Regions from separate parts of the Thalassotalea atypica genome, predicted to be linked through region 3. Evidence: predicted binding sites of a transcription regulator. Region 3 holds the regulator's gene; each other region holds the start of a gene.
What was found. The regulator sigma-54, encoded in region 3, starts transcription at its own class of promoters, with help from an activator protein. The targets are predictions, from matches to a motif close to GTTGGCACGNNNNTNGNNT.
Positions count from the first base shown of each region.

Region 1: QUE03_RS05535 (EF-hand domain-containing protein) is a predicted target of sigma-54. The motif match lies at 1,811-1,829, and genes of this name have one in related genera.
Region 2: flgA (flagellar basal body P-ring formation chaperone FlgA) is a predicted target of sigma-54. The motif match lies at 1,522-1,540, and genes of this name have one in related genera.
Region 4: QUE03_RS13875 (DUF3192 domain-containing protein) is a predicted target of sigma-54. The motif match lies at 1,139-1,157, and genes of this name have one in related genera.

Region 1 covers NZ_AP027364.1:1,187,478-1,190,628, reverse strand. The annotation lists gene QUE03_RS05545 (hypothetical protein) at 1-49, opposite strand, end outside; gene QUE03_RS05540 (sensor histidine kinase) at 46-1,548, opposite strand; gene QUE03_RS05535 (EF-hand domain-containing protein) at 1,909-2,223, shown strand; gene QUE03_RS05530 (hypothetical protein) at 2,332-2,658, shown strand; gene QUE03_RS05525 (hypothetical protein) at 2,949-3,151, shown strand, end outside.
Region 2 covers NZ_AP027364.1:852,552-855,702, forward strand. The annotation lists gene QUE03_RS03960 (flagella synthesis protein FlgN) at 1-322, opposite strand, end outside; gene flgM (flagellar biosynthesis anti-sigma factor FlgM) at 334-645, opposite strand; gene flgA (flagellar basal body P-ring formation chaperone FlgA) at 715-1,407, opposite strand; gene QUE03_RS03975 (chemotaxis protein) at 1,572-2,501, shown strand; gene QUE03_RS03980 (CheR family methyltransferase) at 2,538-3,151, shown strand, end outside.
Region 3 covers NZ_AP027364.1:715,024-718,174, reverse strand. The annotation lists gene ptsN (PTS IIA-like nitrogen regulatory protein PtsN) at 1-380, opposite strand, end outside; gene hpf (ribosome hibernation promoting factor) at 383-670, opposite strand; gene QUE03_RS03320 (RNA polymerase factor sigma-54) at 703-2,211, opposite strand; gene lptB (LPS export ABC transporter ATP-binding protein) at 2,264-2,995, opposite strand; gene lptA (lipopolysaccharide transport periplasmic protein LptA) at 2,999-3,151, opposite strand, start outside.
Region 4 covers NZ_AP027364.1:3,011,131-3,014,281, reverse strand. The annotation lists gene syd (SecY-interacting protein) at 48-611, shown strand; gene QUE03_RS13880 (hypothetical protein) at 715-1,026, opposite strand; gene QUE03_RS13875 (DUF3192 domain-containing protein) at 1,198-1,569, shown strand; gene QUE03_RS13870 (DUF2789 domain-containing protein) at 1,637-1,867, opposite strand; gene QUE03_RS13865 (GNAT family N-acetyltransferase) at 2,063-2,716, shown strand; gene QUE03_RS13860 (Mpo1-like protein) at 2,723-3,025, shown strand; gene QUE03_RS13855 (patatin-like phospholipase family protein) at 3,121-3,151, opposite strand, start outside.

The DNA.
Region 1 (3,151 bases), 470 kb from region 3:
TAAATTTACTCGGCACCCTTTTTCCAAATATAAGGTGTAAATGGGTCATCTTTCCTTCTCCACTTTCGGTAATAAAATGGTGATCATCGTTCCGTTCGGCTCTGTATCTGCTTTATTTAAAGAAGATAAATTTTGAACGTTTATTTCACCCTTTAACCTAAGTAATAGTTCTTTTACGATGGTCAACCCTAGGCCACTGCCTTTAATGCTTGAATTTACCGGCGCTGGCCCTTGGTAAAAAGCGTCAAAAATTCTTGCTAGTACAAGCTCATTCATCCCCGGTCCTTGGTCGCTCACTTCAATACAAACCTTGTCTTGCATAGATTGACTGGCGATTCTTATATGCCCCCCCTGAGGTGAAAACTTGATCGCATTAGACAATAAATTATCTAAAATGACATTAAGCTGCTTGGTATTACACTGCAGCTTTGCTGGCTCTATTTGCAGGTCTATTTCAATTTCTTTACGTTGAATATCAAGCTTTCTGTCATCTATCGCCATCTCTATTTGTGGCTTAAGCTGCACATGTTCAGTGTCTTGTAGGCTGGTTGAGTCCAACACGATATTGAAGTCGAGCAAATCTTCAATTAAACATTGCAAGCGCGAAACACTAAGCTTGATGATTTTGACAATTTCTTGCTGATCGTCATTAAGCTCACCAACACTGTTGTCATATATAAGCTCGGTTCCTTCCCTAATCGCTGCCAAAGGTGTTTTTAGTTCATGAGAAATGTGTCTAATAAAGCTCGACTTTTGTAACTCCAATACATGCAGCCTGTTTCGCATTAACTCCAGCGCTTCTGCAATCTCTCTAACCTCGGTAGCGCCAGTCACGTGGATCGGTTGCTCAAAACTACCCTGCTCTAAGTCGTTTATTTTAGCTAATAACGCTTTCATCGGACTCGTTATAAGAACAATGAAAAAACCGGAAATCAAAAGTGAAATAGGAATAATGATCAAACTTTGCAGCATGGTTTCACTGACTTGGCTGGCTGAATTCTTAATTTCATCCGCTTTTAAATCAATTAGAGTATTACTGCGTTGCATTATTTCTTGGTTGATGCTGGCAAGCACTGTGAACTGCTCTTGCACATTGACTAACGCTAATTCATTTGCAGTAGTTGTTAAGAGTAATGCATTAATACTCTCAATTTGCTGGTGAAAGCGAGCAACAACGTCCGTCAGTTGAGTATCATTTTGGTTAACCAACGCAGTCATTATTTCGTTTGACAAATGCAATGCATGCTTTTGATATTGTTCAAGTAAATCTGACTCATTTAGAATCACGAACTGGCCGGCCAAGCGTTCCATTTTACTCATGGTCAAACTAAGTTCGCGATTGGTTTGATTGAGATCCGCCACGGTAAACACCGCCGTTGCACCCTGCTTAGCTAGCTCATTCACTTGACTCACGCTGTAAAGTAAGGCGATCGCCAACGGCAATACGACTAAGCCAAAACCGATTAATGTTAAGCGTTTAATCGATATCGCTGAGATAAAATGTAATATATGTCTATACAACACATATGGCTGCAAAATGGTCGTCACTGTTTTTCCTATTGGATTAGGTTGTGCCCAAAACAAAGCCTTTGTAGGGGATTTTCACTACAGAAACAAGACTGTCGCTGATCAACGACGTTTAGTGTTTTAGTCGATTGATTTCGTTACTCGTTGATTTTGTTGGCTTTAAGTCAACGCTATCGATAAATCAATAAACATCACCATGAACATTTAATTTTACCTGTTGCCAAATGGCGACACAAGCACTGGGATTTAAAGTAATATTCTCTTAATTTTCAACAAGTTAACTTTTGGCACGTGTTCTGCAATACCGTGTTCGACGATGTAAACTTGCTTCGGGTATATGACCTAACGCAAGTGATTTAATTTGAAAAACAAGGAATTATTATGAACAAAACACGTTTAATAGAAATCAGTGCGATAGTAATGGCTGCTACGTTAGCTACATTTGTAGTAAATGCAGATCAGGAAGTTAGGTTGAGCAACGTCAGCATTAAAACACCAGCTCACGCCACTAACAATCTAACGGCGCTATTCTCAACCATAGACACGGATAAAGATGGATTATTAAGCAAGTCAGAAATTTCTGCCAGTAAAAACGATCTCTTGATGAGAAATTTCAAAGCCATTGATAAAAATACCGACAACAGCATTAGCAACGAAGAACTAAGCGCATTCAGCGCAAAAATAAAAACAAAGTAAGCATTTTTAACTTGAGTGACCTCCCTCTAGTTAACATGCTCGCTAACTAGCACTCTATTTTGCCGGTTGTCTCCAACCAAGCGACCGGCCTTTTTAAGGTTTAGCATCATGCAACACATGACAAAACATATCCAAGTCGGAGACTGGATTTACGAAATCAAAGCCGTGCGTGCTTTGAAAGTTGAAAGCTATGGACAGCCTTATTCCGCAATTGCCAATATAAACATTAATGGAGACAGTGCGTATATTGACGGACTCCTAACCAAAGACGATGACCATTTTGATCGAAAAGATTTCAATAATATTATTAGTTTTTGCCGTAATTTAGACTTGGCCAATGTCCACTTTGACCGCTACAAAAATGGCACGATGCGCTCAGAAACGGTCAAACTTCAAAAAGCATCCCTGCCTGCATTCTTAAAAGTTGTAAGTTAACGTTTCAGTTTCATCAGGTGCATCACTTTTGTATCTGATGAAATCACACTCCATGCTCACCTTTGTCTTATTTTGTTGCACTTTTGTCAGCCCTTTGAGTGCCTTAACTACAAGCATTTTGATAAACTCGCCCGCTATCAATCAACGAATATTAGATAACGGATGTCTGATATAGAGTTATCTCTAGGCATTACTTGCTATCTATAAATTAAAACTAAAATAAAAACCATTTGAATTCGGCGTGCAGTAAAAGTGGCGTTCGAGTATTAAATAGGCATAGGGTATAAACAATGTTTAAGAGTATCTGCTTTTTAATAAGCTTGTTGTTTGTTTCAGTTTCCGTTAGCGCGGAAAATGCAAACAATCAGTCACAACATAAACAATATCATGAGGTTAAGATATCGCCTGACGGCAAAACTATAGCAGTCGCTATGGATGTAGAAGGAAAACGAACACTTGCTTTTCTTAATACTGCAAACATGGAGTATGTCGG
Region 2 (3,151 bases), 140 kb from region 3:
TAGCTACTTGAGAGTGAGCAACTATCTGCCCATTAACTTCGTTAAGCTCTTTACATCTTTGTAAACAGCTTTCTACATCGTTTAATCGCTCAGATAGTTGGCCACTGTTTTTTTGTTGTATAAATACTTGGCTGGTCGCGATGGTTTGATCGTTTGTCTGAATATCAGCTAAAAGTTGCTCTTTTACCTGAGAAAGCGCAATTAATGCTTCTGAGTCACGCTGTTGGAGTACTTCTTTTTCTTGAACTAACAACTTTTCCAATTGGCTAAGTAGGTTAAATTGTTCTTCTAATAACGGATTTGAAGTACCTTGGTCACTCATGGTTTACCTTTTTAAATTAAATCAAACTCGAACTTTGCAATACTTGCAGCAAGTTTTTCAGGGTTAATTTTATATTCACCAGCTTCGATGGCTTTTTTAAGTTCATCTACTTTTTTCTGGTTTATTGTTGGTTCTTGGTTACTTTTACTTTGTAACTCACTCATCTTTTGAGCCTGTGGCGTCAAAGAGACAGAATCTTGGCTTGCTTTAGGTTGCTGAGCCGTTGCAGTTTGCTGTGCTTGTGCCTTTGCTTCTGCTTGGTTTTTCAAGTTCTGGTTAATTGGGTTGTTGTTACCCAAGTTGTTGATATTTATAGCCATCATAATATCCTACATCAAAAATTTAATTCTACTTCCCTTTTATCGGCATTTTGACGTAAACCTTAACTAAAACTACAAATTAATTTTTACACTATTCAAGCCGCTTATCCGAGCGTTAACTAGTTTACCAGAACGTTCATTTTTTACCTTAATTTTATCGCCCACATAACCGTTCATCATCGCCACTCCTGCCGTTCTGATGCTTAGAGCAGCAGAATGAGCTTCAATAGTAACAGAGTCGCCTTTACATACTACGCATATGTTTCTACGAGAGATGGCACTGCCTGAAGATAAATTTCGTCTACTTTTTGCACCGATAAGCTCAACTGTAGAAGTGAGTTTTTCGCCTCTGATTTTTTTTTCATCAATAAACTTAACGCCAATGTTGTCGCCAGTTAATAGGCTGCCTTTATCAATGGCGGTCAACGCCACTACTACAGGGCTCATAATTTTTACCCTAGCTGGGATATATAAGCTCCAAGGCGTCGAATCAGCACAACTAATTTCAACATTTACATTCCTACTATTATGATTTTCAGGTATATTTGCACTTAACTCTGAAAAACACGGTTTTATAGTTACTCGGGGATCAATTGGAGAGATTGAGACAGAAATTTGTCTATCGTCTGTAGAAATTAATGATGATTCAAGCGCTTGTTTAGCAAAATTTTCTATATAGTCATGATCAAAAATTTGCGCATGGCTAAATTGAGCTAAACTTGCCTGTAGAAGTAAAAATGTTAGAAAAAGCTTTATTTTACGCATAAATTTTTTATATACAGATTAGGGAAAAATAAATACTCGTCTATGCTTATATAAAGCAACAATGACGAGTAAAGTGTCAAAGTTTGGTCGTTTAGTCACATACTTATTTAGTGTAAACAAGAATTGTGCCTAATTTTGGATGCATGGTTCTATAAGAGGTTTTTATGGCAGGTATTTTAGATTCAGTTAACCAACGTACTCAACTAGTGGGTCAAAATAGGTTGGAGCTGTTGCTGTTCAAGTTGGTTGGCCGTCAACGATTTGGTATTAATGTTTTCAAAGTACGCGAAGTGCTTCAGTGTCCTCGATTAACCGCATTGCCTAACCAAGATCCCTATATTAAAGGTGTTGCGCACATTCGTGGGCAAACAATTTCAGTGATTGATTTAAGTAAAGCAACAGGTGGCTCTGAAATAAAAGACACTGAAAATTGCTTTATTATCATTGCTGAATACAACCGTAGTGTTCAAGGCTTTTTGGTTGCCGGTGTTGAGCGTATCACTACCCTAAGTTGGCAAGATATCATGCCGCCACCAGAAGGTGCGGGTAAATCAAGTTACCTGACCGCGGTAACTGAAATTGACAATGAAATGGTGTCAATTTTAGACGTGGAGAAAATCTTAAATGAGATCAGCCCTGTTTCTACGGAGTTAAGTGAAGACGTTGTTGATGAATCTGTTGGTGAAAGTTTAGGTGAGCGTATGATCATGATCGCTGACGACTCTACCGTAGCAAGAAATCAAGTGCGTAGAGCTTTAGAGCCGCTGGGGCTGAAAATGATCTTGGCCAAGAATGGCCAAGATGCCTTGGATCAATTGCGTGCGATTAGTGATGATTGCGATACCTGTATCAGTGAGAAAATAGCACTGCTTATATCTGATATTGAAATGCCTGAAATGGACGGTTATACGTTAACGGCTGAAATTAAAAATGATGATAAATTGAAAGCCATGCCGGTTATTTTGCACACCTCTTTAAGTGGTGTATTTAATAACGCTATGGTTGAAAAAGTAGGCGCTGAAGATTTTATCCCTAAATTTCATCCTGACGAATTAGCTACCGCTGTTAAAAAGTGGTTGGCGATTGAAGAATAATTAACTGTTGCTAAGTTATAAATAGGAATTCTATTAGTGTCACCACGACAGCTTGACGATAAAAGCTATCAAGATTTTCGCACGTTCTTAGAGCAACAGTGCGGCATTGTCTTAGGCGAGAATAAACAATATCTTGTTAAAAGCCGCCTCGCACCACTCATGGCAAAATTTGACGTTGAGTCGTTAGCTGAGTTGGTAAAGCGTACCTTAAGTCCGGTAGAGCGGCAGTTACGTGCCGCAGTTATTGATGCAATGACCACAAATGAAACACTGTGGTTTCGCGATGACTACCCATTTGAGTTACTTAAATCCAAAATATTACCTGAGTTTGCCAATCACCGAATGCCACTGAAAATATGGTCGGCAGCTAGTTCATCTGGCCAAGAGCCTTATTCTATAGCGATGTCTGTGCTTGAGTATATCCAGTCAAAGCCGGGGTCATTTTCTCGCGGGGTACAAATTACAGGCACAGATATTTCAAATACTATGCTTGAGCATTGTAAATACGGCCATTATGACTCTTTGGCATTGGCTAGAGGGCTATCCACGGAGCGAAAACGTCAGTTTTTTGAACCGGGTGATAATGGTATGTTAAAAGTAAAAGACAATGTAAAAAAATTAGTTAATTTCAGGCCATTAAACCTGCTAAA
Region 3 (3,151 bases):
TTATTACTTAAAAGCCGAGCAATACTTTGTAATGTAGATAAATGTTCTTTACAACAATCTTCTGGGACAAACAGAGCAACAAAAATATCCACAGCGCGATTATCTATCGCATCAAAACTCAATGCTTGTTCCGTGGTTAAAAACACCGCAATAACTTGAGAGGTTTTGCTCAACCGTCCATGAGGTATAGCGATACCATTGCCAATACCTGTACTGCCCATCTTTTCTCGTTCCATCAGGCTTTCAAGCAGCTCAAATTTAGTGTGTTCTGGGATTTTATTGGTAGCAATACTACAAATATGTTCAAGAATTCGTTTTTTGCTATTGAGTGGAACTGCACATTGAGTGCAGTCCACAGTTAAGATATCTTGCAACTTCATGATTAATGTTGTGTGATTTTGCCTTTATATTTTAGAATTTGGCGATCTAATTTATCGATAAGTCCATCAATTGAAGCATACATGTCGTGATTATCAGCTTTTGCATGAACCTCACTCCCGTTTAAATGAACGGTCGCTTCCGCAACTTGATTTAGTTTTTCTACAGTTAAAACAACATAGACGTTATTAATGTGGTCAAAATGTCGCTCTAATTTAGCGAACTTAGAGTTAACATACTCACGCATTGATTGAGTGATTTCGACGTGGTGACCTGTAAGATTAATTTGCATAAGCGGAAATCCTTATGTTGTTGAATAAAGGCTTAAAGTAAGCTCTTTCTTTGGTTAGATGGAGGAATAGACAAAGATTCTCGATATTTGGCTATCGTTCTTCTGGCAACATTAATACCTTGTTCTGCAAGCAGCTCTGCCATTTTACTATCGCTCAATGGTTTAGCCGGCGTTTCTGCCGAGACGAGTTTCTTGATTAAAGCTCTTATTGCCGTCGATGAACATTCTCCTCCGTTTTCGGTACTTACGTGACTTGAGAAGAAGTATTTAAGTTCAAAAATCCCTCTCGGAGTGTGCATGTATTTTTGTGTAGTTACACGGGAAATTGTTGATTCATGCATATCAACAGCTTCAGCGATATCGTTAAGCACCATAGGACGCATTGCCTCTGGGCCATACTCAAAAAAACCTTGCTGACGTTGGACAATACAATTTGATACTTTCAATAATGTATCGTTTCTACTTTCTAAACTTTTAATAAACCACTTAGCTTCTTGGAGGTTTGAACGGATGAATTGGTTATCATCTGAAGACTTCATGGTTTTAGTTAATGCTGCATATTGCTGGTTAATGGACAAACGCGGTGCAGTACTTGGATTTAATTCAACAACCCAACGACCATTTTTCTTTTCAACAGATACATCAGGAATTACGTATTGGTCATCGCCTTGTACAATTGCATCACCAGGGCGAGGGTTTAACGTTTGAATCAAACGCAAAGCTTCTCGAAGCTGTTCTTCCTTCAAACGAGCCTTACGCATAATCTGACGATAGTCGCGATTGCCAAGTAAATCAATATGTTCTTTAATTATCAATTTCGCATCGCTAAGGTACGGCGTATTTTCGTCAAACTGATTTAATTGAATGGTCAAACACTCAGCTATTGTGCGCGCTGCAACCCCAATAGGGTCAAACATATTGATACGTTTTAATACCGCTTCAACTTCGTCAAGTTCTAAACCTTCAGTGCCTACGCTCTCCAACACTTCTTCGCTTGATACTGTCAAATAGCCTGCATCATCCACCGCATCAATAATGGCTGTAGCTATTGCTGAATCAGTTTCTGAAAAAGGGGTTAAATCCATTTGCCAACGTAAATGGTCTTGGATTGACTCGCTCGTTTCACCTTGGTAGGTAAAATCTTCTGAAGGGGCTGAAACACCGCCACTGGACACGCCGGCACTAAAACTGTCATCCCAAGTAGAGTCTACACTTAGCTCTTCAGGGATGTCGTTTTTTTCCATGACTTCTGTCGTACTGACTTCGTCATTGGTTGGTGTTGAATCTTCACTACCGTCTAACTGTGGAGCTTGTTCATTTTCCGCACTAGCAGAGTAAGACGCTTCTTCAATAGATGTGTCTTTTTCGTCTTGAGTTGACGGTACTGATTCATCCACTTCTAACAATGGATTGCTTTCCAATGCTTCTTGGATTTCTTGTTGCAAATCTAATGTCGACAATTGCAAAAGCTTTATCGCTTGTTGCAACTGTGGCGTCATTGTTAGTTGCTGTCCTATGCGGAGTTGCAGTGATGGGCGCATCTACGTTTATTGATTTCCTATTGTTGTAATCACGTTGCTAAGCACACTATTACTATAGCGTGAATTGTTCACCAAGGTACACATCCCTGACATGTTGATTCGCTAGAATTTGATCCGAATCACCTTCTGCAATAAGTTCACCATGACTAACTATATATGCATGCTCACAAACATCTAATGTTTCACGTACATTGTGGTCTGTGATCAAAATACCTATGCCACGATTTTTTAAGTGTAAAATGATTTTTTTAATATCGCCAACCGAAATTGGATCTACACCAGCAAATGGCTCATCCAATAAAATAAATTGAGGATCGGCAGCCAATGCCCTAGCTATTTCAACACGGCGTCGTTCACCACCCGATAAACTCATGCCTGTATTATCTGTTATATGGCCGATATTAAACTCTTCAACCAAATGTTCCAGTTTTTCTTGTCTTTGTACATCATCTAGATCTTTTCGAGTTTGCAAAATCGCCATGATATTGTCATGCACGGTCAGTTTTCGAAATATTGATGCTTCTTGTGGTAAGTAGCCTATTCCTCTCCTTGCACGATCGTGCATAGGTAATAAAGTAAGATCTTCACCGTTTAAAAAAATGGCACCGGCGTCGTTAGGTACTAGACCAACGATCATATAAAACGAGGTTGTTTTGCCTGCACCATTGGGGCCTAATAGGCCAACAATTTGACCTTGACTGACCTTTAAACTGACGTCTTTGACAACCCGACGACCTTTGTAAGACTTAGCAAGCCCTTTGGCCTCTAATGTAACTTCGCTCATTCGTTACTTTTTGTCCTTTGCTTTGGGTTTTAATATCGTGGTCACGGTTTCATCTGCACTACTGCCACTTTCTGCATTTAATTGTTCAGTTTGTGTGTTGTAGACAATTTTACTTCCTGTAACTTCACTACCTGCTTGACGTAAAACCGCATTACC
Region 4 (3,151 bases), 2.1 Mb from region 3:
TTGTAGTAGTTACATCTTAGCCGCTATTTTAGAGGAAATTGGAATTAATGACAGGTAAAAATAGTTTACTTCAGCAAGCTCTTTTAGGTTTTGCTCAGCAATATGTTCAGGCATATCAGACACAATATTCACACCTGCCATTAATTGAGCATGATGATGAATGGCCATCACCTTGTTTTGTCTCAACATTTAAGGAAGGGGAAGCTGATTGTTGGCAGCCGATTGCTATTGAAGAGTCATTGTCATTGAGTAATGTAGAAAAGGCTTTGGAGCTAAATCTACATCTTGATATTAAAGAATTCTTTACAACTCTCTATAGTGATAGCCTTGATGCTAGCTGTGAGCACGGTGATTTGAGTTTGCTGTTTTTGTGGAGTGAGCCTGATTTTGAGCGGTTACAAGAAAACATTATTGGTCATGTGTTGATGAAACAAAAGCTCAAGCAAGAATTAACTATTTTCTTTGGTGTTACCAACGAAGAAGATCTTATTTTATCCGTTAAAAATGATAACGGTGAAGTGTGGGTCGAGAGAGTGGGCAAAGAGCCCCATAAAAAGTTGGCTGATTCTTTAACAGAATTTATTGGCCTACTAACGCCTAGAATACCCTAACTCTTATTTAATCTGTGGACAGGGCAATACAAAAAATCATTTTGATTAACAAACAATTGATTGCCCTAAACAGCCCCATTACCTTATATGGTCTTTAATAAGGCTAACCACCTTTGCTCTCAACTAATTTTCTCAATAATTGCTTTATCTCATCAATATCAGCTTTGAGCGGGGCTAATCGCTGCTCTAACATTTCTAATGTAATACTAGCTGCTTCTACCGTTTGTTCAGGCTCTTTGTTAACGGTGGGGAGTTCGGTATTTTCTGGTTCATGTTGCCAGCCTTTTAAAGTCGAAATGATAATAGGCAATGGAGCCGAATTACTGAGTTTGTTTTTTATTAAGGCGACCGTCGGTTTTTTCCCTCGATTAGCCAGTTGATTGGCAATGGCGATTATTTCATCTCTAATGGTCATTTATCTTAACTTGGTAGTGAAAATTTTAACTATGTTAGCTAATTTGACTAACTAATTCTTGTGGTTTTTACCTGATTAATATCAATACCCTTTAAAATCAATGGGTTAAATAGTTGGCGCGATGGTTGCCTTATTAGAATTATCATAATAATGAAATTGAGAGAATTAACGATGAAAAAATCACTTTTACCTTTACTACTTATTGCACCATTGACTTTAGGATTAACAGGGTGCGTAGTTGCCGTTGGTGGTGACGATGATGGTTATTCTATGGGCCACAGTTTTGAAGATCGCGAGTTTGAAAACCGAAAAAAAATTGCGCGATTAGAGCTAAACAGCTCGTTTAATGATGTTCAATCACGCTTTGGTACAGCCGATTTTAATGAAGTGTACCAAAAAGACGGTGAAAGCATTCAGGTTTTATATTACCGTACGAATCGCAAACATAAAGATGGTGTGACGACTAAAGATGAATGTACGCCATTAATTTTTAAAAACGGACAACTGGTGAGTTGGGGTGAAACAGCCTACGCCATGCTTTAATTATTTACATAGTATATCAATCAAGGGAAGCAGTGCTTCCCTTTTTTATTGTCTCTGTCTGTCTGACCTAGCGTAACATCGTATCTAAGGTATCAACTATTTCTGCCCAGTCAGAATCTTCGGAGATGGCGTCAGATAGAAAACTTGCTTGTGCATCACTCCAAAAGTGTGCTTTTGCAAGTGTTGTGTGGCTTGGTATACCACGATGTAGGTTCAAAAATTCTTCAATATTTTTATCAGAATTTTCCAAGCCAAGTTGGGCAAATAAACAAGGCAAAGTATGGTTTGATCTATCCATTTCATCATCCAACTTTATGAATAATTATTATCTTAAGTATAGTTGCTTTAGTCGACGAATTTATAAAATATTGACCTAGTTTTAAACTTCCTGTTAAGGTGAACCACTAAAAAATAAGAATAAGAATTAACCAAAGTTTATTATTTATTAGCGATTTATTCGACAATAAATACACCAAGTAATGGGGAATATGCTATGACAGATGCAGTATCAACAAAGACAAACGTTGATATCAGAGCAACATATCTAACTGCTGAAGAGCTAAAGCTTGCAGCTTCGTTATTGTATCAAGCTTACCATGATGATCCCGTTTTCTTAGAAATATTTAACGGAGACAAAGACGATTATGAGCAGCGTTTACGAGCCTCAATTCGTGAAGAACTTGGCGTGTTTTGGCAAGCTAAGCAGCCAATGGTCGGTCTATACCTAGGTGAAGCCATGGTGGGCGTAGCCTGTTTAAATAGTCCTGATGATGGAGTTGGTAGTGAGCGATTTTGGCATTGGCGGCTAAAGATGTTACTGAGTGCGGGGTATTTCAGCACCAAGCAAATGATGGAAAAAGAAAAAACCGTTATGTCCGCTGTGCCACTAGACAAGTTTCATATGTTATCTTTTATTGCAATCCACCCGTTACATCAACAACATGGTTTTGGTCATTATTTGATGGCGGCCGTAAATACTGTACTTCAAGAACATTCACAAAGTCAGGGCGTTGCTGTTTATGCCACCAATGAGAAATATCGAAAATTCTTTGAAGATGTTGACTATCAGCATGTGAAAGAAGTTCAGGTGGGAAAAGTTTCAGGCACGCTAATGGTTCATTACCGAGAACAGCCGGCAACGGATTAAAAGTAGATGAGCAAAGAGTATCAATCGTTCAAAGAATTTTATCCATTTTATTTATCACAACATGAAAATAAAATTTGCCGCATTCTACATTATGTTGGAAGCATTGTTGCGCTGTGTTGGCTTGTTATGGCGATTATGTCCTTGACGCCAATCTTCTTACTGTATGGTGTTATTAGTGGCTATGCATTTGCTTGGATAGGTCACTTTTTCTTTGAAAAGAACCGTCCTGCGACCTTTAAATATCCTTGGTATAGCTTTATTGGCGATTGGCAAATGCTCAAAGATGCAATATATAAAAGTACCAAGTAAGGTACTTTTTTATGTGTTCCTTCATTTTACGGCTGTATTGCTTGAATTAGCTGAGCTTTATTAGCATCAGTTTAGCCTTTGGGGTTGGTTACACACTAAAGCGACAAAAATTCGCGTATTTTCGCC